One region of the Sulfobacillus thermosulfidooxidans genome, then DNA from elsewhere that is predicted to be linked to it. Evidence: riboswitches for the same ligand, from Rfam matches in the RefSeq annotation. Region 1 holds a riboswitch; each other region holds the start of a gene.
What was found. Region 1 has a riboswitch for fluoride ahead of AOA63_RS16365 (DUF190 domain-containing protein). Riboswitches for the same ligand answer to the same signal wherever they lie in the genome.
Positions count from the first base shown of each region.

Region 2: it holds a riboswitch for fluoride, as region 1 does, so the genes downstream of both, AOA63_RS12190 (3-phosphoshikimate 1-carboxyvinyltransferase) here and AOA63_RS16365 (DUF190 domain-containing protein) in region 1, are expected to answer to the same signal.
Region 3: it holds a riboswitch for fluoride, as region 1 does, so the genes downstream of both, AOA63_RS16955 (respiratory chain complex I subunit 1 family protein) here and AOA63_RS16365 (DUF190 domain-containing protein) in region 1, are expected to answer to the same signal.
Region 4: it holds a riboswitch for fluoride, as region 1 does, so the genes downstream of both, AOA63_RS00220 (hypothetical protein) here and AOA63_RS16365 (DUF190 domain-containing protein) in region 1, are expected to answer to the same signal.

Region 1 is NZ_LGRO01000002.1:167,795-175,915, forward strand. It holds gene AOA63_RS16340 (cytochrome c oxidase subunit 3) at 1-476, opposite strand, end outside; gene AOA63_RS16345 (cbb3-type cytochrome c oxidase subunit I) at 492-2,420, opposite strand; gene AOA63_RS16350 (cytochrome c oxidase subunit II) at 2,543-3,361, opposite strand; gene AOA63_RS16355 (twin-arginine translocation signal domain-containing protein) at 3,386-4,033, opposite strand; gene AOA63_RS16360 (sulfocyanin-like copper-binding protein) at 4,085-4,597, opposite strand; gene AOA63_RS16365 (DUF190 domain-containing protein) at 4,675-5,058, opposite strand; fluoride riboswitch at 5,177-5,245, opposite strand; gene AOA63_RS16370 (HPP family protein) at 6,121-6,612, opposite strand; gene AOA63_RS16375 (NAD(P)/FAD-dependent oxidoreductase) at 6,694-7,668, opposite strand.
Region 2 is NZ_LGRO01000001.1:2,484,916-2,493,036, reverse strand. It holds gene AOA63_RS12200 (DEAD/DEAH box helicase) at 1-587, shown strand, start outside; gene AOA63_RS12195 (alpha/beta hydrolase family protein) at 869-2,734, shown strand; fluoride riboswitch at 2,927-2,991, shown strand; gene AOA63_RS12190 (3-phosphoshikimate 1-carboxyvinyltransferase) at 3,488-4,861, shown strand; gene AOA63_RS12185 (AMP-binding protein) at 4,839-6,377, shown strand; gene AOA63_RS12180 (acyl-CoA dehydrogenase family protein) at 6,383-7,543, shown strand; gene AOA63_RS12175 (FAD-dependent oxidoreductase) at 7,540-8,121, shown strand, end outside.
Region 3 is NZ_LGRO01000002.1:285,093-293,213, forward strand. It holds gene AOA63_RS16930 (proton-conducting transporter membrane subunit) at 1-1,189, opposite strand, end outside; gene AOA63_RS16935 (NADH-quinone oxidoreductase subunit B family protein) at 1,167-1,739, opposite strand; gene AOA63_RS16940 (hypothetical protein) at 1,753-3,132, opposite strand; gene AOA63_RS16945 (proton-conducting transporter membrane subunit) at 3,170-4,624, opposite strand; gene AOA63_RS16950 (hypothetical protein) at 4,621-5,259, opposite strand; gene AOA63_RS16955 (respiratory chain complex I subunit 1 family protein) at 5,281-6,231, opposite strand; fluoride riboswitch at 6,295-6,381, opposite strand; gene AOA63_RS16960 (DUF190 domain-containing protein) at 6,387-6,764, opposite strand; gene AOA63_RS16965 (GNAT family N-acetyltransferase) at 6,968-7,369, opposite strand; RNA gene rnpB (RNase P RNA component class A) at 7,461-7,811, opposite strand; gene AOA63_RS16970 (ribonuclease H family protein) at 7,877-8,121, opposite strand, start outside.
Region 4 is NZ_LGRO01000001.1:43,476-51,596, forward strand. It holds gene AOA63_RS00205 (CdaR family protein) at 1-288, shown strand, start outside; gene glmM (phosphoglucosamine mutase) at 337-1,677, shown strand; gene glmS (glutamine--fructose-6-phosphate transaminase (isomerizing)) at 1,906-3,723, shown strand; fluoride riboswitch at 4,042-4,126, shown strand; gene AOA63_RS00220 (hypothetical protein) at 4,238-4,555, shown strand; gene AOA63_RS00225 (hypothetical protein) at 4,679-5,032, shown strand; gene AOA63_RS00230 (MerR family transcriptional regulator) at 5,065-5,673, opposite strand; gene AOA63_RS00235 (helix-turn-helix domain-containing protein) at 5,810-7,135, shown strand; gene AOA63_RS00240 (AzlC family ABC transporter permease) at 7,172-7,912, shown strand; gene AOA63_RS00245 (AzlD domain-containing protein) at 7,918-8,121, shown strand, end outside.

The sequences.
Region 1 (8,121 bases):
TTTTGACGCACATTGCGGATAATGCTAATACCGAGCATAATCAGCCCAATCACCGCATACACGAGATCCGCGCCCAAAATGATGTAATACATTTCGCCAAAGCGGGACTGGGGCGAAACGTAGCGCATCCCCCACTGATAGGCGACCCCTAAGATCGCGAGGAGGCCTAACCCCGCCGCAATCTTGAGGCGGGATCCCACCTGATCCCGGTCCTGAGCATGACGGCCGGCGGTTACCGCGCCCCAAGCGACCAGAGCACTCACCGCCATCAAGGCTGCGACCACCACCCCAAAGCCTTGATTGGCTTGCGGGGCCACATACGTGCCGTCATACAGATACTTCGCCTCAAACAAGACGACAAAGGGCACAATTTGGGTGGCAATAAAGACCAGCATACTAAAACGGACCGCCCGGTAATTATGCGGGGTAATCGGCTGACTTTGACGTTCTTCCGAAATCATCGGCTTATCCACCATCAGACATTCCTCCTCTTACTTCTGTGGTGACGTGGGCACGTAATCGTGCCAATCATAGTACGGATCCGTCGAGGCCCGGCTTGTGGCGGCCAACTCATCCAGTGCCGTCGTCACCACCGGCACCGTGCTCCCTTCCCCGTATTTGTAGAGACTCGCCACAATTTCCGGTTGGACTGGAAAATTATTCGTCGGCGGTGGCGAAGCCGTAAACCACTCGGGGGTTTTGGCATTCCACGGATTCTCGCTCGCTTTTTCGCCATTCGCCCAGCAGTAGCCAATGTAAATGATATTGGCCACAAAGGACGCCCCTAAGATAAAGGCGAAAATCGACACCTCAAAGTTCATCGGTTGCAGATATGCCGGGTAGGCTGGGACCCAGCGGTTCATTCCGTGCAGTCCTAAGAGGAAGAACTGGCTGAACGTCAAGTTAAAGGCAAAGAAGGTGATAATCGCCAAGGTCTTGCCCCAGGTCTCGTTGTACATCCGCCCCGAGAGTTTCGGCAGCCAGTAATACATGGCGCCAAACCCACTGAAAACCATCGATCCGATAATGGTGTAGTGGAAGTGCCCGACCACCCAGAAGGTGTCATGGAGCTGCAAATTGACAATCGGGTCCGCCAAAAACACGCCCGTGAGTCCGCCAATGAGGAAGTTGAACATGCTCATCAAAATCCAGATCACCGGCGTGGTCAGCCGAATTTTCGACTTCCAAAGCGTGCCAATGGCCGCCATATAAGCAAATCCGGTGGGAATCGAAATCATCTCGGTAAAGAAGGAGAAGGGCAAGATTTCACTGTTGCGCAAGTTGGTGAACATGTGGTGCGCCCACACGAGCCCGGAGAGCATCATCACGAACACCAAGCCAATCACGGCCCATTGCCGGCCAAACAGCGATTTCTGCGCCATCACCGGAATAATTTCATTCCACAGGGCGAAGGCCGGCACGGCAATGATGTACACTTCAGGATGCCCAAACAACCAGAAGAGCATCAAATAGGTTAACGGACTGCCCGTGGCCGTAAAGAAGTTCAAGGGCACGATTTTGTCTAACAGGCCCATCACGAACGTGGTCTGAATTTCCGGGAACCAAATCAGCATCAGCAAATTGACACTCACCTGGCCCCAGACAAACAGCGGCAAACGGCCCCACGTCATGCCCGGCGCCCGCCGAAACATCACCGTGGCCACCAAGTTCAAAGCCACAATGAGCGACGAGGTGGTGAGCGCCAAGACCCCCAGGTAGTAGAAGATAATGCCGTTGGCGTCTTGGCCCGCCAAGGGCTCATAGCCCCGCCATCCGGTTGACCATTCCCCCAAAATCGGGCTGAAGAGCACGGTCAGGATCCCTGCCGGGACCAACCAGACCCCAATGCCTGAGAGCTTGGATAAGACCGTATGCCGCGCCCCAATCATGAGCGGCACAAAATAGTTGCCTAAACCGCCAATCATGAACACGGTGGCGAACGAAAACATCATCAGGGTGCCGTGAATGCCCACCGCCGTGAGATAATTGCTGGGGTAGTGGAAAATCGTCAAATACGGGGTCATCAGTTCATAGCGCATGAGCATGGCAATGGCGCCGGCAATGAGAAACCCCCCCATGGCGAACATCATATACTGGATGCCGATGACTTTGTGGTCCGTGGCAATTTCCCAGTAGCGGCGCCAGCCTTTGTCCCGTTCCACCCAACGGGTGTCAAACCCCATTAAGGGCAATAACACCGCGTCATAGACGCCTATGCCTAAGAGCCAGCCAATCACGGCGCCAATCCACCCCAGCGTCACCGAGGGCCCGGTCACAAAGGGATGCCCCCGAAACGGATCCACGGCAATCACAAAGGTGTTGACCAAGAGAAAGCCTATAGCGGCCCATAAAAAGCCCCGCAGCACCGGAGGCATCATGGCCTTCTTCGGGCGCGAAAGCGGTTGGTGTTCGGGCGTCATTACAGCGTGTGCCACGATTATCCCTCCTTCAATCTTCCATCTTCCAACATGTCATCGCGTGATCAGCGTGACGGGTATATCGTCTTCGGATTTTTTGCATCCACACGGAAGCTCGGAATGCCTTATCCTGCCCCATTGGCTAACGATTTCTCGTATCGAATCCACTGCGCAAATTGCGCTGGCGACACCACTTTCAAGGGGGCTTCCATCCACGGATGACCCGGTCCACACACTTCAGCACATTGCACCCGCACCATGGGATTGACGCGGAAGGACGTAATCTTGGTGGGGGTCAGGTACTCATAGCGGGTTTCCCCGGGAATCACATCTTCTTTAATCCCAAAGGCCGGAATCCAAAAACTGTGAATCACATCGGCATATTGGTCGTAGGTGTGATAGGGGTCGTAGGACCGCAACACAAATTCTACGGGCTTGTTCACCGGCAGTTCCAACAGGTCTTGCCCGTTGGCATTCACCGTTTGGGTCAGCCCATATTGGGGATAACTGAAGATCCATTCCCACTGCCGGGCCGTGACATCCACAATTAAGTCGTGGGTGTTAGCCGCGGGTTCATCTAAGGCAAACATTTGCTCCATGGCGGAGGTCGTCGGATGGAGGAAAAAGAGCAAGTTGATAATAATACTGCCCCCGACCCACGCCACCACAAACGCTTTGTTGTCCACCGCGAACCGGCGGTTCGCGGGTGGCATTTCGCCCCGTTTGGTGTGGAAGCGCACCATCGTAAAGAGCAAGAACAAGACGACAAACACAAAAATCGGGGTCAACACCACCAAGATGAAATTAAACGCCTGCAGTGCCAATTCCCCTTGGTTGGAGACAATGTAGTACATCGGGTTATGGTGAATCAGCACCCGGTCCCCAATCTCTCCCAACACACTGAAGACGACCCACAAGATCGTAAAGAGGACATTCTCTCCCATGACGGGCGTGCTCCTTTCTCAGCCTCAGGCCGGCAAAATCATGACTTTTCCGCGCATGCCCGTGCGGTAGTGAATGTACTGTTGCACAAAGCAGCCATAATCCCAAATGCCCGGTTTGTTAGGCACGGTAAAGGAAATATGAATGCTGCCGCCGGGTTTCAACGTCGGACTAAAGTCACCACCAGTTTGGATGTTAAAGAGCGCCTTCGGCCCGTCATAGGTCACAATCGCTTTATTGGGCACGAAGTTATCGATGTTATAGGGATCACTTAAGGTCACGTGGACCCCATCCCAGAAATCGACGGCCCAGGCATCCGCCGGCAGATTGCCAAAGGCTTGGAAATAGGCTTCATTCACATGGCGGCCCATGGTCCATTCATGCCAGTGGGTATGACTTTGATTTTGGAAGATAATGTCCATCTGGTCGCCGACGCGCCAGGTCATGTAATTGGGAATGTAATAATAGTCGTACGCGTAAAGATGGACCGTTCCCGAACTCACGGGGGATCCAAACAGACCGCGGGCGGCATCCACCAGCGCTTGGCGGCCAAACAGGGTCACTGCACCGGCGACCCCTAAAGCGGCACTGCCCACGAGGAACTGACGGCGACTCCATTGTTGTTCTTCGGGAATCTCGGGTTCCACCGGGGGGTCATTTGGTAATTTGTTCACCCAAGTTCCTCCTTCCAATTTTCATCTTTACTGTCTCAAAGGCAGCGGCGATCAGGACTGAAATGATGGCACGCCTGAAGGCACGACTTTTACGATATCCCACAAATCGCTCGTCGGCGTATTATGGGGATCGCCATTGAGCATATCGCCTAAGATAAACGTTCCGAGCTTCGAGGCCGTAAACGTATAGGACTGGCTTTGTCCCGGCAACAACCCGGCTGTAGGTGAAACAGCCACTTGAGAATAGGGCTCTCCGGCGCCTGGAAAGGCTAAATGATGATGATGGTAGACCCCAATGGATTCCGGGATCGGGCCATTATTAATAAAGTCCATATTGACGTGGTAGCCTAAGGGGATCGTGATGATCAGCTGTCCTTGGGTAAACCCGTCAAACACATTCGCTTGTTGGGCACTCGAGTAGGTGCTTTCAATCTTTAAATCGACCGTCTTGGTTGCCGGATGGACAATCATCCACTGCGAGGCATTGATGCTTTGTGTGCCGCAACCCGCTAAAGCCAATGCCAACACACCCAAAGCTGTCACCCCAGCCCATTTACTTTTCACCGAACACCATCCTTTCTCTCGGCACTAAAAGGACATACACTTGATGGGCGTAATCGTCGGTGGGAACGATACGTGTGTTATTTCGTTTCCGAAGCATCATTAAGTTCGGATATATGAGCATGGGAGTACTTAACAACCTGAACGGGATCTAGCGTTATCAGGCCTGCATCCACCATTTCATCAAGAAGCGGGAGAAATTTATCAATGTCTTCTTTTGAGTCAACAATTTCCACAACAACGGGCGAATCCTCTGACAAATCCAGGAGATTAGCCGTATGAATTCGAGAGTTAGGCCCATAGCCTTCGAGTGCTCGAATCACGGTCGCACCTGCTAGGCCACTTTCTCTTGCCTTCAAAACAATCTGATGATATAACGGCTTGTGATGCCAATGCACATCTTCTCCAATCATAATGCGAAGACGAATTCCATCACCTACTAAGGGTTTATGTGTGTGACGCATCGTCGATCAACACCCTTCAAAAGGACTCATTGCAGTTTTAATAAAAGATCATCAGGAGGAAATCTTCTTGAGCATAAAGATTTATTTAAGGTAGCAGCATAAAAAATAACACCTCCGTCTAAAGGCAGGTGTCATCAGCTTGATCTCAAGCGGTTGGATAGTGGTCAACACCATGACCATATTAAAGTTACGAGTTGAATTGTACTTCACAATACCATTACTTGACAACATATCATGAAATTTTTTTGTGCATAGCACAAAATACCTCTTATAATTACCTATATACCAAAAAGTTCAACTTGCTAAAGACCTCTCTAGGTTTTCCAAAAGGCCCCGAAATCGATTGGCAACAAGATATCATGCGTTATTCTTTAAATTCGACTTATTTCTCAATGAGACCTTACATCCCACATAGACCTCGCGGGCCCACACTGTTTGAGGAAAATTACCGAGATAATCATAAGGTTGAAAGAAAGACATATCTTATCTTATCCCGCACATATAACGTTATTTACCAAAGATTGCCGCCAATAGCTATTTATGAGGGCTTGTTTCCAGAGAAATTTTGCTGAGCGCACGTGCGTACCCAGTTTCGTCATCAATTTGGGCTTGAGGGATTTTGATTCTGGGGCACGCACTATTCGCGCCAACACAGGTGGATGATGTGAGGTATTCTAAGAATCTGGAGAATATATGGAGAATTATTTGTGATGTTTGTCGGCAGTCATATCAGGAGGTTGAGAAGCGGGGCAAGAGGTGCAGTCCAGGTAAAGCGCTAGAGCCTCAACAATTAATGATTCTTCGTTTGTTCGCAAATCTTGAGCACAGGTAGCCAGTTTATTAGCCAATTCATTCGTTATCGGAATATTCAATCTATAAGTTAAAGGGATAATCACGCCTTGACCACCTCCCTATTGTCTTACAGGCTTCGCACGCAAAATATGGAACCCTTACGAATTATGGACCATATCACACCAGAAGTATAGTCCAGACAAAAAATTTCTCGACAAAATATGCCCCTATTCGGCCATCTTTTGGGCATTTGCACGGTTTCCCGAGCCATTAAAGACTTGGCCCCCGAGGATATGAGGGCCAATCTTTAACGTGTTGGCTCAAAAAGCTCGCAGAACCGCAGGCAATAACGGTAAACGGAAAGACCGAAAGCACAGGAAACCACGGAGTTGTTTTCACAAGTAAGGGAAATATTGCAAATGCGATGCCGGGAGGAAAAAATAAACCTAAAGGCGGTAACATCAAAAAAACAATAATACCTGCCAAGGCGGCAATCAAGGGACCATGAAACCATAGCGCTAACAAACTACCAACGGCTGCACTTAAAGTACCTCCAAGAATAATGGGTCCCGGTTGCGACACCGTTTGCTGCGGCAAAGCCACAATGAGGGTTAACGTGGCTCCAAATGGTGGCACTAGGAATGCAGTCAAATGCCATGGCTGTTGATCTATCAGCCCAAACAAGCCAAGAATCACACCAAACCACACATACGTTTGCCATGGCAACCGAAAAGGATAACGCTGCCAAAACGCCTGTCTCATAAATCCCTGGCCTCACATCTCAGTTTCCTCGCACGTCATAAAACGCCTTAATACAGTACTGAGGTTATGATAACTTCAATATTACCGCTGCTTATTTTTTAAGGTCGTGCTATGGGGCAATCCCGACACACCAGGATGTAAATAAGAACGAATTTGCGCCACAGCAATCCCCACTTCGCCAAATCCTGTCGCGATCAATTTCACTTTCCCGGGATAGTAAACAGCATCGCCAACAGCCCATATCCCCGGCCGACTGGTCAGCATAGAATCCAATGAAACTTTAATGGTTGACCCTTTCAATTCAATTCCCCAACTCTTAACAGGACCTAAATCCGGATGAAATCCTAATCCTCCAATAATGGCGTCCACAGCCAGTTCACTAGGACCCTGTTCATGGTGCTTCACACGCACTCCAGTAACTTGATGGTGTCCAAAGATTTCTTCGACTTCGGCGGGCGTAATTATCGAAATGTTCGGGGCTTCATGCATTTGCCGGACACTGTCTTCTTGCGCCCGAAACTCATTTCGTCGATGCACAATGCTGACTTTATGAGCTTTCTTGGACACAGCCAGCGCCCAATCAACGGCGGTATCTCCTCCCCCCACGACGAGAACGTGTTGCCCAGAAAACGTGTCCAATGGGGGGACAAAGTAGTGAAGTCCCTTACCTTCAAACATTTCGGCCCCTTGTGCAGGTAATCTGCGGGGGGTAAAAGATCCAATACCCACGGCTAATAAAATCGCCCGCGAATAATGCACTCCCCGTGTAGTATGCAAAAGAAAGTTTCCATCATCCAAACTTTCCACGGCCTCCACCGATTCCTTTAACACCACTTCAGGATGCATGCGTTCCATTTGCGCAACCAAATTTAAGGCCAAATCCTTGGCAGCGATTTCGGGGAAGCCTGCCACGTCATAAACCGGTTTTTCAGGATAAAGAGCATATAATTGTCCACCCAATTCGGGTAAACTTTCGATAATTTTGACTTTCATCCCATGCAAACTCGCCAAGGTGGCGCCAAATAGTCCCACGGGCCCTCCGCCGACGATTGTCACATCATATAAGTCCGTATGAACCGCCTCCAAATCATAATTCTTGCGCTAGCCCGCGTCGATACCTATCTAAGTTATCAGTCATTATGGCCGGTTACAGGCTCACGGCAATGATCATCTTCTTTTAGCCGACTATAAGCTGATGATATCAAGGAGAGAATCAACTTGACACTTTAGTTTTTTAATGTAGCGGATTGGCCTCAGATTGGCAAGGGGATGATTTAGGCTTCTTTTGCCGCTTTCATAAAACCCTAGGTTGGTTTGGTTAAAAATGGATTTGTGAAAGAATTATCACGAGATATGTATCTCAAAAACTAAAACCATCAAAGCGGGCAATCCCGCAATTGCCCCAAGAGTAGTCCCATTAGCCTATGTAAAACAATTAAAACCGTTCTAATGGACTTATCCAAGATCGCTCATCGTTGAGCAAATGATCAATCTTTTTGCCACCTTCCT
Region 2 (8,121 bases), on a different contig from region 1:
TCTTATCCGCCTTAACGCGTTTACGCCAAATTTGTTGCCATCCTGGCCTTTTTCTCGAAAACTATGAGGGAGAATCCGCCAAACTCGACTTGTTAATCGAACTGGTTGATGAGGCACTGCAAGCAGGCCACCATTTGTTGATTTTCTCCCAATTTACGAGCATGCTGGCCCTCATGGCCCAGGCCTTCGACCAACGACAATGGCCCTATTTCTTGCTCGATGGGAATACGCCTGCCCAAGAGCGACTTCATCTTGTCAACCGATTTAACCAAAAAGAGCGCTCCATCTTTCTCATTTCGTTAAAAGCCGGAGGCACAGGACTGAATCTAACCGGAGCCGACACGGTCATTCTCTATGATTTATGGTGGAATCCGGCTGTCGAATCCCAAGCCACCGACCGGGCCCACCGTATCGGCCAGAAAAATGTGGTGCAAGTCATCCGTCTCATCACGCAAGGCACAATAGAAGAAAAGATCTATGCGTTACAGCAAAAAAAACGTGATCTCATTGATCAAGTCATTAACCCGCAAGGCGAGGACCTGCCTCTTCTTTCCGAAGACGACATTCGCGAAATTTTGCAGCTTTAACGTTTAGCTGACAGGGGTACGCGCGCGTATCTGATGCATCCATCTTAAAATATGTGAGTCTCGAAGCCGTAGCATGATTCAATCTGAAATCCGAAAGGTGGATGACCTTCGAGGTCGTCGCTCACCCCAGTTTTAGGGATGAGCTGTCACAAAAAGAGCGGGAAACGCCTCTTAAATGTGATCTGAGCTGACCGTATCGGTCGGCTGATCATCACTCATAAGGTGTCAAAGAATTCGTGCGGAGTAACGTAAAATTTTGCAAGTAGGAAGGAGATTAGACGTTGATTGTAAAATCTTATGGATCGTGGAGCTCTCCCGTTAGTACGGATATGCTCACTCAAGACACCGTTTCATTCGATCAACTACAATGGGGTGGAGACATGCTTTATTGGATCGAAACCCGACCTCAAGAAGAAGGGCGCAATGTCATTGTACGTTTCGATCCACGTACCCAAGAAATTCAAGACATGACACCACCTGGTTTTAACGCTCGTACGAGAGCGCATGAATACGGTGGGCGGGCTTATGTTGTCCATAATGGGGACATTTTCTTTTGCAATTTTCCTGACCAACGTCTCTATCGTCAAATTCAGGGAGGAAAACCCGAACCGATCACCATAGATCTCCCTATTCGCTATGCCGATATGATTTTTGATAGCGTGCATCACCGAATTATCGCGATTCGAGAAGATCACAGGCTATCTGACATCCAAGCCATGACGACGATTGTCAGCATCAATCCCGAAGGCGATGACTGCGGCACAGTGTTGGTTTCCGGTCATGATTTTTATAGCGATCCTCGTTTAAGTCCAGACGGTCGTCAGCTCACATGGCTGGCCTGGAATCATCCCCAAATGCCGTGGGACGGAACAGAACTTTGGCTGGCTGATTTGAGTCCAGAAGGCCACATCATCCAGCCCCGGCGCCTTCAAGGTTCACCAAACGAATCGATTGTCCAACCCATATTCTCACCCACGGGCGTTCTCACGTTCATATCTGATAAAAGTGGATGGTGGAATCTCTATCAATGGGTTAATGACACAGCTCAGCCGTTATACCCCATGGCTGCCGATTTTGCCATCCCCTCATGGGTTTTTGGTATCACGACTTACGGTTATTTAACGCCAGACCAAATTATCGCTGTGTATACCGAAAATGGTTCAAAGCATTTTGGATTGATTGATATCCAAACCCACAATTTGACAGAAATCAAAACGTCGTATACGTATTTTTCCTTACCTGTCACCCACAATCAGCGCGTGGCGATGATTGCCGGTTCGTGGCAAGAACCCGCTGCCTTAGTGTTGTGGGATGAAAATCATAGAGAACCTGAAATCATCAAACACTCACAAAATATGAACATGAATTCGGAAGATATCAGCGTACCCTCTTTCTTAACCTTTCCAACGTCTCATAATCAAGAAGCTTACATGCAGTTTTATCTCCCTAAAAATCATGCCTTTGAAGGACCTTCGGATGAAAAACCGCCCCTGATTGTGGTTTGCCATGGAGGGCCCACTAGCAGCGGCACGCCACTGTTTCAGCTAGCCATGCAGTATTGGACCACACGCGGATTTGCTGTGGCGGATATCGATTATGGCGGTTCAAGCGGTTATGGGCGCGCATATCGTCAGCGACTCGCCGGACAATGGGGAGTTGTCGATGTGGAAGACTGTACACAGGCCGCTTTATATTTAGCCGAGCAGGGACTCGTGGATGGGAAGCGCATGGTGATTAGGGGAGGCAGTGCGGGAGGCTTTACCACCTTAGCCTGCTTAGCATTTCGCGATGTATTTCGGGCCGGCGCCAGTTATTACGGTGTCAGTGACCTCGGAGCTTTAGCTCGTGAGACACACAAATTCGAGTCTCGGTATATGGACAGTATGGTCGGCCCTTGGCCGGAGGCAGAAGCCATCTACCGTGCACGATCTCCTTTATTTCATGCGGGCCAAATCCACACCCCCGTCATCTTTTTCCAAGGTCTTGATGACAAAATCGTCCTTCCCAATCAAGCAGAAATAATGGTTGAGAAGCTGAGGAAAAATCATGTCCCGGTGGCCTACATCGCTTTTCCTGAAGAAGGACATGGATTTTCGACAGGCCCCCAATATCAAACGTGCTATAGAGGCCGAATTATATTTTTATAGCCGTGTTCTAGGATTTGCGTTACCGGAAGACATTGAACCGGTACACATCGAAAATCTGGGCTAGGGCAGAAAGGTTGTACTCGGAAAAATTGTCCTATTATAGACAGCGTTCCGGTATAAAAATATACTTACACAACGAGGGCGACAGACCACATATTGTCAAATGTTGTCTATATAACGTACAATGTCGTTAAATTGATTGGTCATGGTGTTGACCATTAACCGCTTAATTTTAAGCTAATGACACCTATCTCCACATAGGAGGAGGTGTCATTTTTTATTCTTTTTTCACTACTGTAATAATAGGATGCATCGTGGACTTGCGCCATTGGTTGAATATTTTGGATATGTTATGCTACACTTAGTAAAAGTTTTCCAATTCCATAGTCATTTCGCAATCGGTGAGTACACTTGATCAACAGTGTAAGACATCATTCTTCGCACTGATTACGAGCCCCAGTACCAGGATTACGACATCATGGGGTTGACGTGTTCGTGGAACAAATCGGGATTTCCACGTAAAAAACTGCTCTGTGCTCATGGGAATACAAAAATCAGTCGATGAATACATGTGCATGAAGAGCATGTCACCATGTAATGATATGGATTTTTCGCGGATTTTTCCTATCTGGTGCAAGATTTCACCGGTGTGTTTACTGATCCCACGGGTCTTATTAAGACTGGTCCTGTTAAAGGTAGAAAAGCAACACAATATGTCATGGAAACCATTCTAGGAGTAAAGGGGGTACGATTATGCATTGGTTACGGGTTAACCCATTACACACTGAAGTCACCGGATCCCTAGATGTTCCTCCGTCAAAATATCATTTACACCGTGCCTTAATTCTCGCAGCACTTAGTCACGGGCACTCCGTCATTTCCGGTTCATCAACTGCCTTACACGTTCGCCATACCTTAAGAGCTCTACGAGATTTGGGGATCCCCATAGACAACGTGTCAGAGGGGTATCACGTTAAGGGGCAAGCGTTTTCTCCCCCAAGAGGTTATGTGAGAGTTGGCAGTTCCGGTTCCACCGCTCAATTTCTTCTCGCTCTGTGCTCCCTCTCGCCTCATCCCCTCACCATGATCGGTTCGCCCAATTTAAGTCGGCGTCCCCTCAAACCTCTACTCCAAGCCTTCTCACGATATGGCATTGCCTGGCAATCCCGTGGTTATTCATTGCCCGTAACCATCCTTCCAGGTGCCCCAAAAGGTGGAGACATTACCATTCCTGGACTGTTAAGTCAGTGGGCATCGAGTCTTCTTCTGGTATCACCGTTTGCTTCAAGGCCCACATCTTTACGCATCTCGCCGCCCGTTGCGGAAGAACCTTATGTGCAATTGACATGGCGCATGATGACCCTGTTCGGTTTAAAAGGTTCTGTTGATTGGGAGCGCCATGAGTTCATCATTGCCCCTCAGAGTCTTAAAGCCAGGGATTACCAGGCACCGCCAGATTTTTCGTCACTGGCGTTTCCACTCGCTTTTCTCGCCTTACATGGGGGAAGCCTTCAAATTCACTCCTACCGCGACTCCCAAGATCATCCCGAAGGCACCATTATTAAATTATTAGAGGACATTGGCCTCAAACTTCACAGACATGATGCAACCGACACTTTATGGGCTGAATCCGACGGACACATCCGACCCTTTTCGGTTAGTGTCCGCGATACACCCGATCTGCTTCCAGTATTGGCTGTTTTAGCAGCGGCAGCTTCCGGTCGCAGCGTCATCACCGACATCGAATCAAATCGGCATAAAGAATCGAACCGCGTATTAGCCATGTTGCAGCTAAGAAAAATGGGTGCACATATTGAAGAAATCGGCAACACCCTGGTCATTCATGGAGGTAAAAGGCTTCATCGAACCGAGTTATCGTCTTTCAATGATCATCGGGTATTAATGGCATTGGCTTTAGCGGCTAGTCACGCCGATGCTCCTTCACGGATTTCGCATGGGTATGCCTACCGCATTTCTTATCCTCAATTTCTTGATGTGATGCAGTCTTTAGGCCTTCAGGCCAACGTCGTGGACGAAGATTTTACAGATACCTTCAGAGACTCTATTGGGGAGGATCTGCAATCCACAAGGAGGCAAAATGTTGATGATTGTGCCGGAACGCCTTAATCAAGTCCCTGACGAACGACCCGCTATTTATTCCCCGGATACGGAGCACCCTCTTTCCTATGGTCAACTACGACAATGGGCCAAGGAAGTTTCCCAAGGACTCTTGTGCCGAGAAATCCAAGCGGGCGATGTCGTGATGTACCAGTTGCCCAACCACCGTGAGTTTGCAGTTTTAACCTTAGCATTGTGGAACATCGGTGCCATTCCTTGTCCTGTCCTGCCACAACTGAATCGCCACGAACTGCACTTCATCGCCCAAACAACAAAGACACGTTGTGTCATCGCATGGAAAACATGGCGCAAAACGGATTACCAAAAACTTTACCAGGTAGCTTTTGCTGAATTGCCTCATGTGCAGCAAATTTTTCTCGATCCAGAAAAGAAAGGGCAAATTTGGCACGATTTTGGTGGACTAGCCCATCGCGCTCCTCTGACCGACCTTCGTTGGGAAAGCGACTCTCCTGCCCAAATTCTATTCACATCTGGTACCACCGGGGTTCCCAAAGGTGTCGTTCACACTCACCGAACATTGGCTCAGGCCCTTCAAGCGCACACCGATTCCCTTCATCTTGGGGCTGATGATACCGTTTGGGTTCCCAGCCCCCTTGCCCATCAAACAGGGTTTCTCTATGGCATGATGTTAGCATGGTATTTAGGCAGTGCGGCGATTTATCAAGCCTGCTGGGATCCCCTTCACATCAAAGAGATCATGAGACGCTTCCAGCCCCGATTTATTCAGGCGGCTCTCCCATTTCTTCGAGATGTGTTAGATGTCACTCCAACAATCTCCTCCCTACGCTATTTTATTGTGACAGGGGCTCCGGTTCCTCGAGAATTAGCCGCGCAAGCCCGCCAGCGCCTTCAGTGCCATGTGTCAGGCGCTTGGGGTTCCACCGAGTGCTGTTTGGCAACGGTATCCACACCGGAAGATCCTCCCGAAAAAGGCTGGCAAACCGACGGAAAACCCTTACCCGGCACCCATCTTCGTATTGTTGATGATCAAGGACGCATCCGGGCAGCTGGGGAAGAAGGACGTTTACATGTGAAAACACCTTACACCTTTGTCACCTACCTGAACCAGCCTGAAGAACGAACGCGAAAGCTCAACGACGAAGGATTTTTTGATACTGGCGATATGGCATACCTGGATGCCGAGGGATTTTTGCATCTCACTGGACGTGTTCAGGACGCAATTAACCGGGGCGGAGAGAAGATTCCGGTAAAAGTCCTTGAAGACATGTTGTATACTCACCCCAAAATCGTGGATGCTGCGTTGTTTGGCATTTCTGACCCGCGTTTGGGAGAACGCATTGGCTTGGCATGTGTCATTGAGCCCCACAGCACATTGTCTTTAGAAGAAGTTACCGAGTTTTTAAGGGACAAGGGGATTGCCAAAATCTACTGGCCAGAACGTCTCTGGCTATTAGAATCCTTACCTCGCACAGCCAGCGGCAAGATTCAAAAATATGTGCTTAAGCAACAATTCACAGACACTCTGTCGACTAAAGGAGATTAAGAACAATGCATTCTGCAGATTATGAACAGTTGTCCCAACAGGTTCGTCACTTCGTCTTTCACCGGGCTCCAGAGTTGGCACGCGATATCGAGGATTTAGGAACGTGCGGTCCTGAAATATGGCAAGAATTGCGCCAAGAGGGATTCTTGCGTCTGGCAGCACCTCAGGAATATGGAGGAATAGGTCTCGATTTCATCCAGTATTTGCAGCTTTTAGAACTATTTTCGCAAATGCATGGATCTTTACGGATGATCGTCCATGTAAATAATGGGATCTGGCGGGCTTTGGCCAGACGGGCTACTAAAGAACAAGTTGAACGGTTCGTGCGGGCTCAAGTTGCCGGCGACATTGTCGTCGCCTTTACCTTAACCGAGCCGAACGCCGGAACCGGCACCGACATACAAACCACATGTTACAAAGATGGCAATACCTATTACGTCTCTGGAGAAAAATGGCTCATCACCTTTGGCGATACGGCCGATTGGTATCTATTGTTTGCTCGCTTGGCAAAATCCCAAGGCGATCATGGTACTATTGCCCTCATGGTGCCGCGCAATACGCCCCGTCTCATAGTAGAACCGATGCCACCTGCCATGGGATTGCGCGGCACCGGCCATGCCCATTTGATTTTGAACGATTGTCCTGTTGACGTCTCGTGTCGGTTAGGTGAAGAGGGAGAGGGCCTTGACATTGCCTTTCAAGGATTTTTGGAGCCAAGCCGGATAGGAATTGCCATGACCTGCGTGGGACTGGCGCAAAGAGCATGGGACTTGGCTGTAGCCCGTGCTCACGAACGGGTGACTTTTGGAAAACCCTTGATTAGTCGGCCTGTCATTCGAGAATGGCTCGCCGACATGGCCACAGATATTACCGCAGCGCGCCAACTGACATTATATGCGGCTAAAAAGTGGCAAACGCATCACCATGCGCCCGCCGAATCCTCGATGGCGAAACTATTTGGGAGTCAAATGTTGCAACGCGTGACCGATCTCGCCTTACAAATTCACGGGGGTGGAGGATATTTTCAAGGATCTGAAATCGAACGAATTTACCGCGATGCCCGGGCTCAACGCTTTGAAGAAGGAACAGCCGAAATCCAAAAAGTGACGATTGCCAAGGCTCTCTTGTCTTCACCCCTGCCGGCGACGGAGAATGCGAAGCCATGACCACCAGTCCCACGGGATTCGATCCCCTTGCCATCATAAACCAGCCTCTGACTATTGGACCCTTAGTGTTACCCCATCGCCTTGTCATGGGATCTATGCATTTGGGACTCGAAGGACACCGGCAGTTTCTGGACCGTTTAGGAACCTTCTATGGGGAACGTATCCGTGGCGGTGCCGCTCTTATTACCTTGGGTGGTGTTGCCGTCACCCAAGAGGGTGGAGGTCAAGACATGCTCGGCTTTTATGATTCAGACCATGTGGCTATGTTGGCTGAGCTTGTCGAACGCATCCACCGCTGTCACGGACTAGTGGGCGTGCAGCTCTTTCATGCCGGTCGCTATGCGAAAGAGGCGGAAACGGGACTAAAACCTCTCGCTCCAAGCTCCGTATATTGCTCGATGACGCGAAATACTCCACAGAGTATGACAGTGGAAGACATTGAACGCACCCTGGACGCCTTTGTGCATGCGGCACGCCAAGCGTATGATGCCGGATTTGATGCCATCGAAATCATGGGATCAGAGGGATATCTTCTCAATGAATTTTTAGCGCCTTTCACCAATCGCCGCGACGATGCC
Region 3 (8,121 bases), 120 kb from region 1:
GTACAGCGGCCAAGGTACCTACCGCCACCGCCGCGGCCAAACTCAATTTGGGCCGGTCATGGGCTATTCCCCCCAACCCATCGATAGTATGAGCAATGGGTTCGGTTTCTTCTGTAATCGAAAACAAAACAAACTTTGCCCCAGCATGCATAATCAGCAGGATCATGGCGGCATCCCATGCCAAGGTTGAAACCAAAGAGTGGGCATTAGCCCTTTGAGCAATGTTCCAAATTCCCAAGGCAGAAAACACAAGTCCCAGGATTTCTAAGGTGGAATACGCCAAGATTTGTTTAACATGTCTGGAGACAATACTGTATAATGCGGCGACAAAAGCTCCAGTCGTCCCTAAAATGAGCAAAATGATGCCCCAGCCTATCCCTGGATGTACCACATTTTCCACGGCTAAAATCCCTAAGACAGCCAGCGCCGTGAAAACTCCTGAGAAGAGCCCTGCCACGGGTCCTGGTGCTTCAGGTTCCGCAAGGGGCATCCAAATCATCACCGGAAAAAGCCCGGCTTTAACTCCAAATGCCAGCAAGACAAGAACCATTATGACCAGTTTGATAGAACTTGACATGTGTGATGCTTCTTGGGCTAATACCCTAAAATTGTCAGTAACAAACGATAAGGAGGCCCCGTGATGAACCATGATCAGTCCCATGGCCAAAAGCAATAGCAAACCTCCCATTTCCGACAAAATGAGCAAAACCCAACCTGCGTTCCATAATTTTCGGGACCGGCGTGTTGTGACCAGCCCTAAATAGGAGCTTAAAGAAATAGCTTCTAATCCCAACAGCAAGCTCAACCCACCGCCAGCCAGCAAAAAGAACCCCATACTTGAGCTCATGGGCACCAGGGCCCACAAAATCCGGGTTTCGGTGGACGTCTTCCGAATCAGGAGCCACGTTGCCCCTAACAATACCCCGCTTAAGATGCTCCATAGATCGGCCATGGGTAATGGGGAAACGTGAAGGGGCGGAAAGGGTGTAGGCAAACTTACTATGCCAGGAACCAAGGCATTTTGACTTATCATCCAGCCCATCGCCACAAGCCCCAGACTCGCTAACAAGACTTCCGCGCGCAATAATGCCCCACTCGCCCTTTGACCTGCCAGACTCATAATCCCGGCAGATAAAGGGCCCACAAGCCCTAACACAATCCACAGTTCAGCCCAAAGCGCTGCGTTCATTCTGATTCTCTCCTTGTTGAATCGGGTAGGTCTCCACCGCCTGTAATAGTCCTTGCAGAATATCGGCAGGTGTGGGCGGACATCCGGTAATTTCTACGGTGAGCGGCAGAACATTTTTCAAGGATCCCAGCACATCGGGTGCATGAGCAAACACATGGCCATTAATGGCGCACTGCCCTAAAGCTACGACCCGTTTAGGCGATGGCATTCCTTCAAATACCTGCTGCATAATCTCAACCATCGGGCGCGTAATCACACCCGTCACGACCAAAATATCCGCATGACGCGGAGACGGCGTGAAAGAAAAACCGAAGCGGGAAAAGTCATAGTCGGGACTCGTAAGCAACTGCAGTTCCGACTCACAACCATTACATGATCCCCCGTCGACATGACGGATCGCCATGGCACGACGAATCGGAAGGGTTTCATCATTAAGTGTCCCCTCGATATGAATTTCCCCACGGGACACGATGTTGGGATCAGGTTGTGCAGGAAATGTCGTGGTTTTTGGACCATGGATCAAATCCGATAACCAACGCCAGTAAAACATGTCATCACCTCCCCTATTGGTCCCAGCCGGCAACACTTAACAAAAAGCTTGCATCGATAATCGGAAAATCTTGCAGAATATTTCCATTCGCCATGGCCGGCGGCACCACATACCAATTTCTGGCCGATGGGGTTGCGACAGCAACATGACGGATGATTTCACCAGTCCCATCAAGCCAGAGGGCATAAGCCAACAGGCCACGGGCCGCTTCAACCATGCCAATCCCCGGACCTTGGCTTTGGCCATCTTCAAATACCACAGAAACTTGAGAATGTCTTGGCGCGACTGGCAATAACCTGCGGATAATATTAACGCTCGCCGTGATTTCGCGCGATTTGACAAGAAAACGGGCGTACGCATCGCTTTTGTCTGAAGATGGGATAGCGAAAGAAATTTCATCATAGACCCCATAATCCCAAAGCGAACGGACATCCACTTTAAGCCCACTAGCCCGTCCTACCGGCCCAACAGGCCGAATAAACTGCACGGTCTGGTCCGGAATCTTTCCCGCCCCCACTAACCGGTCAAGGAATGAGGGAGTATGAAATAAACTGTCGGTAATAGCTTGCGCCTGTTCGCCCACAGCAATAATGGACGCGGCCGCCTCATCAGCTTCCTTGTTCAAGGCATTTTTCACTAAGGCCCCACGTAAATACCGATCCCCAAAGAGCTTGTAGTTCCACCGAAGAATTTGTTCTTTCAGATGAAGATAATCCATCTGGGCCACCGGCAATCCTGTTGAGGACGCTAAAAGGGCTAAATCGCCAAGATGGGACGCCAATCGCTCCATTTCCAAAGCCACAGATCGGTAAATCTTGGTGCCCTCGTCAACAATCTTCCCTTTCGCATTTTCTACGGCCATCATAAACGCCCATTGGTGGGCAAATGATGAGGTAGCTGTCATGCGTTCGACGAGTTCTAAGGCTTGGGATACGGATTTTCCGTGACACAACGTCGTAATATGACGACGCTTATAACCATGTTTCAGCGTCAGATGCACAATTTCATCGCCCATCACAGCCAGGTCATACCGCAGGCTTTCACTCACATCTCCATGAACAGGTCCCAAGGGATAGGTAAAAATCCCCTTACCGCGTACAACCCGTTCGGGATGTGAGGGAGGAACCCAGATTACCTGGGACGCGGTATCGCGAGATATGTCTTCTTGAAGATGGATCCATTCACCGATTCCTGCTGTAGATGGTCTAGGAACCTCCCTTGGGTGAGAAAGACCCCACCATTCATATTCTTTGGATCCCGGGTGGCGGCCAATTCCCCACAATATTCCGTCCGGACCGGGTGTTAATAAAACTAATAGGGTCCCTTCGCGCCTTCGTTGAACAATGTGGTCAAGCCAGCTTACCGCTTCTTCTTCGCCCCAAATCTGTTCCACAGAGCTCACTCCCTTCTCACCGTGACCTGTTCATTGTCTAATTTCTTGGCATCAAGACGCTAGATGGCGAATTGTAGCGCAAGATGGCAGCCGCATGATGAAACATGTGTGGCAAAAGACCCGGCAAAGCAATGCCTCCAATCACAACCAATACCCCGAGTGTCATTGAGGGCAGGATCAATCGCCATGGTTCATGAACGCGGGTTTTGCGCGATTCACCCGGGGTAAATAGCCAGCGCGGCATTTTTAAGGTAATCCCGCCAAAGATGGCTAAAAGGAGAATAATCGCCACAACAGTGATGAGCACATATCCCTGCGCAATGCCTCCCATTAAAATGAGCCATTCACTCCAAAAAGGGGCAAAGGGCGGCAATCCGACAATTCCGGTTGCCCCTAAGGCCAATAATCCGCCGGTATATGGCGAACTTTCTAACAAACCGGAGGTTTCCGGTAGGCTTGACACGCCATGATAATAGAGCCGGACGGTCCCTGCGTTATAGAACAACAACGTTTTATTAATGGCATGGGTCCAAACGTGCAGTAATGCCCCTAAAACGCCTAGTCCCCCAAAGCCCAAACCCAGAGCAATAAGGCCAATGTGCTCGATGCTCGAGTATGCCCAAAGACGCTTGAGATCTTTTTGAAATGCCACAAAACTGGCCGCGATGATAAGCGATAACAGGCCTAAAATCCATAACAAATCATGAGGCCAAGCTGCTGGAACGGCACTGGCTGAAAGCGAAAACAATCGATCAAGAATTAAGACTGCTCCAGCTAACTTCACCCCAGATAATAGAGCCGATACAGGAGCTGGCGCTTCACTGTGCGCATCCGGCAACCATGTGTGAAAGGGCGCTAATCCGGCTTTGGCTCCATAACCGACTGCGGCCAAAATAATACCGGCCAAGACCATGGTCGAGTTGACGGGCAAAGATGTCGGAGAAGGCATCAATCCCCACGTGCCCAAATTCCTGGCACTTCCCAAGAGAATCAAAATTGTTCCGAGAAGACCAGCTAATCCCCCGCTCTCCGTCACCACTAGATACCGCCAAGCCGCCTCAAGCGACGTCTTTGTACCTGAAGTCTGCACCAAATAGATAGATGATAATGTCGCCACCTCAAGTGCTACCCAAAGCAGCAGATAGTTGGCCAATAACGCCATCGCCATCAATGAACCGACAAAGGTGTAAAGGCCTAAATAATATCCTTTAACGCGGTGCCCATCCCAATCATGCAAGACGCTCTCGACCGCAATATAGGGACCGGAAAACCAAATGGCAAAAGCCCCAAACACGGTTGCCGTAATATCAAACCAGTAGGCCAAAGCGTCGACAGGATGAAAGAGATGCCATAAAGGCATGAACAAAGAAGCGATCATGAGGACAATGATGAGTCCATTGAATGCCCGGAGATATTCCACGGGAAGGATCCAGCCGATAAAGATGGCTCCCAATAAAATGGCCAGCGGCCAGATATTTATCCACACGTTCATCCTTTTAATTCCCCCGCTTTTCTGACGTCGACGGAATCATATTGGGCCCGCATCAGGGCCATATAAACGCTCAAGAGTAAAGCCATACCAATCGCTACCCCGTCAGCCAAAATGTCAGGGATCAGGGGAAACGCGGTCACTAACACAATAGCGAGCGTACTGGTAATGACCTCAAAATTTAACAAGCCCCAGGCTTCACTCCAAATTTCATAGCGAAGCGTCATCTGAACAAAAGCCACTAACCATGCCGCCCACAAAATCCCTTGAGTGACGGGATGATCGCCATGGAATTGTTCTCCTAGCAAAAAGCCCAAAATGGTTACGGTCAAACTGATGATTAACACAAACGCCATGCCGAACCGGCTTTGGGCACTGTAATCGCGTTCGACCGCATAAGATCCCGTATGCATCACATAAGGCACGACAATCACTTTGACAATGACAACCAAGGCTGCGGAAATCCATAGCCCATTTTGATGCAGGCTTTGAGCTAACAGCGCTAGGAGAGAGGCCTGGGCTAAGGCATCCAAACGATATAAAATCCTTGCCGACCGATTGTTTTTGACAAGAATGACGATGACAGTAAAGGCCCACATGAAGGAAGCTGTTAACCGCAGCCACATGCTCAAGGTCATCTTTGCCCCACCTCCTTTCGTTTACACTAAAGACCATGCCGCAGTCACCGCACCAATAATCGCTAGAACAATCGCTGCAGTAATAAAGTCCACATTGCGGATTAAACGCAATTTGGCAAAACTGACCTCAATGGTTATTAACACGCCAGCAGCGAAAATCAGTTTCACCATGACCCATAACACCGCTAAAATTAATGATGACAAGGCCAGTGAGCGAGCGAGACCAAATGGCGAGACCAACACATTCATCAAAATGATGGTCAACACCGTAAATTTCATCCAGCCGCCCCATTCATAGAGCATCAAATCCAGGCCGCTCGACTCAAATGTCCGTCCGGGATCAATCATGGAGAGCTCTTGTGCCGTCGATGGATTATCGACTGGAATATGACCACTTTCCGCAATCAAAAAGAGGAACCATCCCACGATAACGAGAATATGCGCGGGACTAAATACCCACGGTGGCGAGCCTAACGTCTGATTAACCACAAACGGTATGGTTGCACCTGCCGCTTGAGCTGCAATAAACACGAGAAGGAGGGCTAAGGGTTCGGTAAACGTCGCAATCAACCGGATCCGGCTCACACCCAAAACCGGATAAACGCTTCCGCTGTCGATAGCCGCAAAAAGTAAAGCAATACCCCCACCTCCCAAAATCATGCCACCGGCTAACATATCGCCCATCCAAGCAAACGGTAGAGGAAACGTCGTCAGCACCGGTATCAACATGGCCACAATGATTGGGGCAATAAAGTAGAAGATGGGTGCCCATTCCGACACCCATGAGCTTTGGGTGGTGCGGATTGTCTCTTTATGCATCCATTTCCGCAAATCACGATAAGGCTGCCAAATGGGCGGCCCATATCGCCCAGCCAACCGCGCTTTGTAGCGGTCCATAATCCCTTTCAAAAGAGGGGAAAAACCCAAAACAAAAAGGACTTGTATGAGTTGGGCCACATATTCATTGACCAAGGTATCATCCTCCCTATATGGGGACAGCGATAAAAGGCAACAATAAATCCTGCCAGGACATTAAATCTGGCAGGAATCATTATCCGCACAATGTACGGAGGTTCTGGACCCATGCTCTGGTCCAAGGCGGAATCCATCGCCCCGTGATGGCGCATTTATTGCGAGTTGTCGCGATCGATGTGTGGATCGTTTGTCTGATTGTGAGTATATTTCACCACTTTCACGGGGTCAATAGTAATCAGTCCGGCGTCCACCATCGTATCTAAAACGGGGAGAAACTTTTCGACATACTCCTTACTATCCACAATCTCCACCAGAATCGGCATATCGCTGGATAAATCTAATAAGTTGACCGTGTGAATTCTGGATGTCGGGCCAAATCCTTCTAATGCACGCATCACGGTGGCTCCAGCCATACCCATTTCCCGTGCTTTCAACACAATGGCATGGTATAGCGGTTTATGATGCCACCTCGCATCTTCGCCAATGAAAATCCTTAGTCGGAGGGCTTCTCCCGATATTTTCACTGCCATACGGTCTCGTCTCCCTATTTTTTTGCTATTGTACCACATCATACAATCTTTGGAAAAAATCAATCGCCCCCATTGCTTTAGGGATTACCTGCCTTGGGCCGCAGCGTCGCTTCTTGTCGGTGTTCTTCACTTATGCCTCCCCTTTAAGTCTTGAGATATCTGGTTGATCCTGCCATCATCTCGTCCAAAGGCAGTAAAAGCGCTCAACACCCGGATATTTCTCGCCTAGTGAAGAAATCATAAACCCACAACCAACGACGATAAAAATCCACGGCATCTCTATCCGTCTCAGCCATGACGCGGATCAATTGTTCCCGCTTCACCACTTCGGCAATAAGGAAGCGTCCCCATCCTTGGTGACGAAAGCTCTTTTCGACAGCAATATGAAGAATTTGTCCTGAAAAATCCGGTAAATGTTTGATCCCGATTACGGCTGCAATATGGATCCCGTCACATAATATGTATAATGATGCATCAGGAGCTGTATAAACTTCAGCCATTACCCTCTCAAGATGCTCTTGTTCGGGATTTCCTACTGCATAGGCTAGCACGTGTACTAATGACTCTTTTGCGATATACGGGTCAGGATATAAGGTTAAGTACATTACTAGGCTCCTAAACGGTTAAGATAAGGAATAGGGTTAACATGACGAGAATATATTAAAGATGAAAAAACACCTACCGGAAGGTAGGTGCGATGCGAGTTAACTAATAAGCCGAGTTCTGTCGAGGATGACCATTTATCTTGGACGCCAGTTACCTGACGCCTCCAGCGACCTACCCGGACAGTCAGCGAGCAACCTCATCCTGCCTCTATTCGGTCTTGCTGCGGGTGGGGTTTACCAAGCAAGTCAGTCACCTGACTTCTGGTGCGCTCTTACCGCACCGTTTCATCCTTACCAAGAGTGACCTTGGCGGTTTGTTTTCTGTGGCACTTTCCTTAGGGTCGCCCCCACTGGACGTTATCCAGCACCCTGCTCTATGCAGCTCGGACTTTCCTCAGATGCCACCTTTCGGATTAGCACCCGCGGTCATCTTGTTAGCTCGCACTTTGGATGTTTATTATCACGCCAAACTGTCCTTTCGTCAACTGATGGTTAATGGGATGACTGTCACAATTTGCTTCGCAGATCTTCCATAGCCTTCACAGCCAATCGATCCGCCATTTCGTTATATTTATTTCCGGAATGACCTTTGACTTTCGTCCAACGAACCTGTCGATCTTTAACCAGATCCAGCATTTGACGCCACAAATCTTGATTTTCCACGGGTTGCCCTTTCGCATTCTTCCACCCGCGCTTTTCCCAACCCGCAAACCAGTTTTGTTGAAACGCATTAATCACATAGGCCGAGTCGC
Region 4 (8,121 bases), on a different contig from region 1:
ATCAAAAAGCGCCCGCCGGAAAAAGTTGTGGGGGTGGTAGCGAAATTAAGTGGTCATCCGGCGTCAGGTTATCAAATTACGAATATTCGCGTGCGGCCATCTAACATTACCATTACTGGCAGCCAAAGCGCCATTAATGCGGTCTCGGTAGTATACACGATTCCGATTAATGTCTCCGGAGATACGAGTTCAGTATCAGCGGCCGTGCCTCTGGTGTTTCCTTCGGGGGTATCCGGAGTCAAACAACAAGATGTTAGCGTGACTGTCACCATTACCAAAGCGGGATAATAGGGTATCAGCAGGTGTTTATTTAACGGATTGAAGGGACTGTCGTTCATGTCGTTGTTTGGAACGGATGGGGCTCGGGGTATTGCGAATGTAGACCTCACGATTGATTTAGCCACGAACATTGCAAGAGCTGCTGCCGAGTCCCTGGGGCCTGGCGCTCGCGTTTTGATTGGACGGGACACACGTATTTCGGGCCCGATGTTAGAAGCGGCGTTAACAGCCGGATTTACCGCAAGTGGCGTCGATGTGTTGTTAGTCGGAATGCTACCGACTCCGGCTCTGGCATATTTGATCGGAAAAATGGATTGCCAAGCCGGGGTGATGATTTCCGCATCGCACAATCCACCGCAATACAACGGAATCAAGTTATTAGATCAGCAAGGACGAAAATGGCCCATTGAGCAAGAGACGCTCGTCGAGCAGATGGTCGTATCTGGACAATTCCCAGCCCTGGGTGACACTCATATTGGACGCGTGTTTCATTATGAGACAACAGCTATCGACCATTACCTTCGGTATTTAGAGAGTTTATTTGCGGGAATTATTCCCGAGCTCCATGTGGGACTGGATTTAGGACACGGAGCGGCTAGTGCGACGGCAGAAAGGGTCTTGCGAAATCTCGGCGTGCATGTCCATCCTTTGTTTAATGAACCGGAAGGCTCCTTAATCAATGTCCGTTGCGGAGCCACAGATCCGTCGACGTTGCAAGAACAAGTGTTGTTGAATCGGTGGGATTTAGGTTTAGCTTTTGATGGGGATGCCGATCGTTTAATTGCTGTTGATCATACAGGACATATTGTAGACGGTGATGAAATTTTGTTTGTTTTGGCGACGGGTCTCAAGCGACAAGGCTTGTTGGCCCAAAATACCGTCGTCGCCACCGTGATGTCGAATTTAGGTCTCGAACGTGCTCTGGAAAAAGAAGGCATTGTGCTCGAACGCACACCCGTGGGCGACCGCTGGGTTGCACAACGCATGCGGGAGCAGGGTTTTGTCCTTGGGGGTGAACAATCGGGACATGTGATTTTAGCCCAGTACGCTTCTACTGGCGATGGATTATTGACAGCTTTGGCTCTTTTAGCAGAGATTCGCCGACAAAATCGTCCGTTAGCGGAACTTGTGCGTGCAGTGGAACGTTACCCGCAAATATTGCGTAACGTAAGAATTGAAAAGACCGTGGCAGAATGGGAGAGTATTCCCGGTCTCGTTGAATTAGTCAAAGAGGCCGAAAAGAGTTTAGGTCGTGATGGGCGTGTTTTTATCCGGCCTTCCGGAACAGAGCCTTTGTTGCGTATTATGGTAGAGGGACGTGATCCTCAAGATATTAAAATGTGGGCTGACCGTTTAGAATCGGTCGTGCAGCATGCTTTGGAGTCGGCTAAGGCATGACCTGCATAGGGCCCAAATAGCGCCGGAACCTTTCGTTCGAGAATGACAGAAAGCGGAACATACCGTAGGTTTGAGACGAAAGGTTGACGAGGTGAGGGATCTCGAAGTCTTCGGCGGGTGACCTCCGGCTTCCCGACAGTCGTCAAATCACGAACAAAGGTCGTTTGTAAAGACGACACAAAAACGTGTAGTTGGGACCGACTCCAATCATATTGGAGGCGATGACAAGTGTGTGGCATTGTAGGATTCGTTGGGGAGAAAGACGATGCCCTCCCCTTTATTTTTAATGGACTAAAACGTTTGGAATATCGAGGCTATGATTCGGCGGGTATTGCGTTGGCTGCCTCATCGGGCATTGCTATTCAGAAGACTCGCGGAAAACTTGCGGCCTTGGGCGAATTATTGGCCTCCTTACCGTCGGGAGTTCCTTGTGGGATCGGGCATACCAGATGGGCCACGCATGGGCGGCCAACGGATGAAAATGCACATCCGCATACCGATTGCCGGGGAGAAATTGCAACGGTTCACAATGGCATTATTGAAAATTTCCAGGCCCTGCGTGAAGAATTAATTGCGAAAGGCCATGTGTTTCAATCAGAAACCGATACCGAAGTCATCCCTCACTTGTTAGAAGAATATGGTGGGGCTGAGGATTTAGAAGGAGCCGTGCGCAAAGCAGAAAGTCGATTAGAAGGGGCCTATGCCTTTTTAGCAATTTCTTCGAGGCATCCTGACCGGATTGTGGCTGTGCGGCGCACGAGTCCTTTAATTATTGGATTGGGCGAGGACGCCAATTATTTGGCTTCGGACTTTAGTGCCTTTTTAGCGGCGACCAAACGCGCTCAAATTCTAGAAAACGGCGATATGGCTGTGGTTACCCCGCGTTCTGTGACCATTACGAATTTGGCGGGGGATATGATTACTCGTCCTGTTATTACCGTGGATTGGGATATTAAGCAAGCGGAACGCGGTGGCTATGCGCACTTTATGTTAAAAGAAATTATGGAGCAGCCCGATGTTTGGGGAGACTGCCTTTTAGGGCGCATTCATGAAGACCAGGTGGTCGCCAAAGAAATAGGATTGACACCCGAGTTATTGACGAGGTTGCAACGGATTCAAATTGTTGCGGCCGGGACCGCCTACCACGCAGGATTAATCGGAAAATCTTTAATCGAACGGTTGGCGCGGGTTCCCGTCAATGTTGATGTCGCCTCCGAATTTCGTTATGCTCATCCGATATTAGATAAGGACACCATGGTATTAGCCATATCTCAATCTGGAGAAACGGCAGACACCTTGGCTTGCTTGCGGATGGCCCACGAGCAAGGCGTATTTACCTATAGTATAACCAATACGGTTGGGTCAACAGTGGCCAGGGAATCCGATGCGGTGGCTTACACCTTAGCCGGACCAGAAATTGCGGTAGCATCGACTAAAGCCTATACAACCCAAATTCTGGTTTTGACGCTGCTAGCTTTAGCACTCGCCCAAGTGCGCGGGAATCCTCGACCGGATCTGGTCCGGCGCATGTTACAGTTACCATTATTAGGACATAAAGTGCTCGAGCGGATGAACCAAGGGATTCAAGGTATGGCGGCGAAATTGGCTAAGATGCATGATGTGTTTTATATTGGCCGCGGGCTTGATTATGCCTTAGCGATGGAAGGACAGCTGAAGATTAAGGAAATCTCGTATTTACATGCCGAAGCGTATGCGGCGGGCGAACTCAAACACGGGACCTTAGCATTAATTGAAGAAGGCACTCCGGTCGTGGCGATTGTGACGGAACGGGAAGTAGCGGATAAGACGGTATCAAATATTTTGGAAGTGAAAGCCCGCGGTGCTGAAGTGTGGGGAATCGTTGATGATTGGTTGCCTCCTACTCTCCCTATTGACCACCGCATAGCGGTACCGATCGAGGAACCCCTTTTAGCCCCGGTATTGGCGGCGATCCCGTTACAACTCTTGGCCTATTATACGGCGGTGGCCCGCGGCCATGATGTCGATCAACCGAGAAATTTGGCCAAATCTGTCACCGTGGAATAAAGACCGTTCTGGTGAACAAGATTGTTTAATCACAAAAATCACGTTAACTGAACTAACAACAAATAGCTTGGGATAATATGGCACAGTTGAAATCACTGTCACGTTTCAACTGTGCTTTTGCTATGTGCGGGTGGAAATGGGTCGGATCATGAAGCCAAAGCCAAACGCCTGCAAAGGTTTTTGGAATTGCGGTGGAGTTTAGATCCAAGCCTCGTCCTTTAGGGCGAGGTAATTGACTGCGTGTTTATCCTCGTGGAAAGATGACACCACGAAATGCTTAGGAAGAGTCTTGTCGCCTTGAAATTTTGTACGATATACTAATCATATTGCAATGGAGTTCTGCGTTCTTTTGGTTGTGGCCAAAAGAAAAACTGTCCCCAGGACTAATGACTCCTACCCATACGGATTATATCCTTTGCTTGGGATGATCCATGAACGGGTGGGGGTCATATGTTTTGCGCCGTACATGCCAGGGAAAGCCTTGTAGAAAGGGTTGTGGTTAGGAGGACAAGAAATGAAAATGCGTCGTTCGGATTTAGGGCATGTTAAATCCTCTTCGAGGAATATGGCATCCAACCTGTGGTGGGTTATTCTGTTTATTCCTTTATTAGCTAATGGGGCTCTGGCTTTTATCATTATGCGCCGCTATTCAGATCTGGCTAGGGGGAATGATTGGGTCAGCTGGGCAGCTTTGTTATTTTTCGGCATGATCCCTTTAGGGACAATGTTTATGATTCACGGTTCTTTTTCTTCAGTGAAACGTTGGTGGCGACGGCGCAACTTGCGTGTCGTGAGCCCTCCCAAGAAGAATGGACCTGAATCAACAATATAAAACGCCTGATCGCAAGATGGCCTGCAGAAAAGATTCGGAGGGACAAATGGGGAACAATCATTAGTTCTTGTTGAGGGGTTTGTATCATATGACATAGAAAATCCTACAGAAGAAAGGCGGAGAATGTCTATTTTTCGAACCCATTCCCTGGAACTTTCCATGCTGTCAGCAGTCATCAGTACGGTATTGTTCTCGTGGTGGACAGCGAATTGGATGATTACATTTGTGCTTTTGGCACTAGGAACCGCCATATTATTAGCTGTTATGTCCTTAGTCCAAGGTCGGTTTGATCTCATGACGGCTATGATCGGGGCGACCGCTGGCGGTATGGTTGGCTCATTTGTCGTTATGGCAATTACGGTCACATGGATTCATGCTATGCATTCTCATCATGGAATGATGATTATGGATGACACCATGGCTCAAATGGTCGGAGCGACTTTGGCCGGATGGTTACAACCCGTTAACAAGCAATAATCCGGACGCCTTGAGGCGTCCGGACAGGGAACTTAACTACGAACCGAGGCTTGATCGGAATTTTTACCCCACCACTTTTGCCACCATGATTTGGATTGGGCTTGAGTTTGTTGTGATTTTTGAAGCATGTCCCGCATCTGAGAAACAATAAATTGATCGCGTTCCCTTGCCAATCGCGCATTCTGCATATCTTGTGTGTCCATATGAGATTTCAGTTTTTCAAAGGCTTCTGCCACCACGGCAACATTTTCTTCATATTTACGGTCTAAATCATCTTTGATCTGTTCTAATGACAGCCGCATGGCCTGGATTTCTTCTGATTGTTGATAAAGAACTTGTACCATAGCTTGAGCAACTTGTTGCGGTGTGCCTGCTGTGACTTGAGCCAGTTCCGTTTCCGTGGTTTCGACATTTCTGGGATAGAGTCTGCCCAATGTCTCTTCGACCATCGTGGCCGTTTGTCCATTGCGTAGGCCATCAGCAATGGTATGAAAAATTTCCACAGCTTCTTCAGGATACCGGCGTTGGCGACCTTTGCCAATGACGGGGACAAACTCACTGAACCGGTCACGGTAATAACGGACCGTGCTCTCAGGCAAATCGAGTCGTGAAGCAATTTCGGCAATCGTCACTGTATTCATTTTATCCTCCTTACATGTAGTGCCAGTAATACCAGTAAATACCATTTTTTAGGGAAACGCAATAGGTTGTTGCGGAAAAACCGCAAAATCTCTTTAGTGTCTAATATAATGAACATGAGTATGATATAATGACCTCATGAAACACAACTCATTGCACTCGATCGTCGCAACCAATTTGCGTAAATGGCGACAGACGCGGGGCCTAAGTGTTAACGAACTGGCCAAAAAGGCTAACATCGCCAAAGGAACTTTATCGCAGTTAGAACGCGGCTTGGCCAATCCGACTTTGGATACATTGTGGACTTTGTCTCAAGCATTAGGTGTATCGTTTGGGACGCTGATCACACCCGATACCGCGTCTTTTGGGGAAACGTTTGAGGTGGATGACCAGTTTGGGCAAACCTCTTTACTGGCGCGTGATCATGCGGATTTCGGCGTTGTCGAAACGTACCGAATGAATCTGCGTGCTCGTACCAGACGTGAAGCCAAAGCACATCCTCCCGGCGTATTTGAAGTTGTCACCGGAATTCGCGGGGACTGTCAGGTCGGTCCGCTAGATTCATTGCGGTTTGTTCATGCGGGCGATGTGCTCACTTTTTTTGCAGATCGTCCCCATGTTTATGAAACGGGTGAGGAGGGATGTGAAATCATGGTCGTGATTTTTTATCCGGAATTACCCCATAATATTTCATTAAAAGAGAAATATTTATCGTGGCCACTCGCATGGTCTATAAGTCACAATCAATTTCTGGAACACGTGTATACCGGATTACTGCCCGTTGCGATGGCGGATGAAGTGTTTAAGGCCAATTCTCAATCGTCCACTCACCGTACATTTCTCATAGAAATTGATGAAACCGCCTTTTACCGTTTTGCCATTTTGCCCATGGGACGCCCAATGGCTGATATGGAAGATTCCACCCGTGAATATCTCATCCGCTCATTTGAAGGGGAGGGGCTCATTATTGATTCAGATGAGACGCTAAAGGATTTTGAGAAAAACCGCACAAATCCACAATGGGCATGGCTCTATTTTCGTGACCAGCTGTGGACCCCGGAGCTCTTTGACATGATCACAGACAGGTTATTGCCGGGTGGACGGCTCATGGTGTCCACCCCTGTGCTGGATCCTTTTTCGGATTTGGCGAGTTATCAACGTAGCTACCTTTTATATCACTGCATGAATCAATTAAGTGAGTGGCCTCAGCAGATCATCCCTAAAAATCACGCTCTCACGAAGACTTTAAAAATATTTCAATACTCATGGGAGTGGGAGGGGGATCATCTTGCAAATGACAGCCCCCAAACAATTTTAGATAACTGGTTAGATGCCAAATCGCTGATGGACCGGATTGTGAGTCATGGTTTTCGGATTCTTCACCATTACCGGGTGGCGGGATTTTGGTCTTCATCTGAATGGAGCAGTGGTCGACACATTTTTGTGTTTGGCAAAGGCACCTAGCAAATTGTGTAAAAAGTTTCGGGAAGGATAAGGGAGATGCACTCTAAAACACATCGTGTGCTCACGGCATTACAAGAAGGATTCCCCATTTACCTTGGATATTTGCCTCCTTCTATGGCCTTTGGCATGACAGCACAACAATATCACTGGCTGCCATGGCAAATCTTGGCCACATCAGCCATCCTTTATGCGGGCACTTCCCAATTTGTGTTATTATCCTTGATTTCGATGCACGCATCTCTATGGTCAAGCGCTATGACGGTTTGGTTGATCAATCTCCGTCATGTGACTTATGGACCGGCACTCACCTTGGCTTCGAAGAGAAAACGATCAGTCAAAGAGATCTTACTCATCGGGTGGGGATTGACAGACGAAGTGTTTGCGACAATTTGTCGGCCCTTTTATTGCGAAGATGATCAAAAATCAGCCACATTCTACCTGTTGACCATTGCACTCATTGCCTATGGGGGATGGTTGAGTGGAACTATCATGGGAGTCTTTTTCGGTCAAGCGGTGCTCAGAGAGATTCCCCATGCGTCCTTGGCTTTGAATTTTGCATTACCTGCATTGTTCATATTCATTCTCACGACATCCTTATTCCATCATAGGCGATGGCACCTTGGCTCCTTACGCGTCCTAGGAATGGCTTTAGGGTTTTATGTAATAGCCAAATCGCTGAATTGGGGCATGACAAGTGTTTTGGTTGCGGCTATTTTGGCCTCGACCATTGAAGTGCTTTGGCAAGAACATGGACAGATGTGGCATGAAGCAGGGTGATGAGTATGGTTAGGCAATGGATGGAGATATTAGTCTTAGCAGCATGGGGAACGTGGATGGAACGAGTCGTCCCGTGGATTTTAATGATCAAAGTCGGATCCCGTTTGGAAAAGTATTCCCGGTACTCTAAGAGCTGGGTATCCAACTTTGTTCCCGCCGTTGTGATGGCTTTATGGGTGCAATCCTTTTATGGCTATCATCTGCTGCGA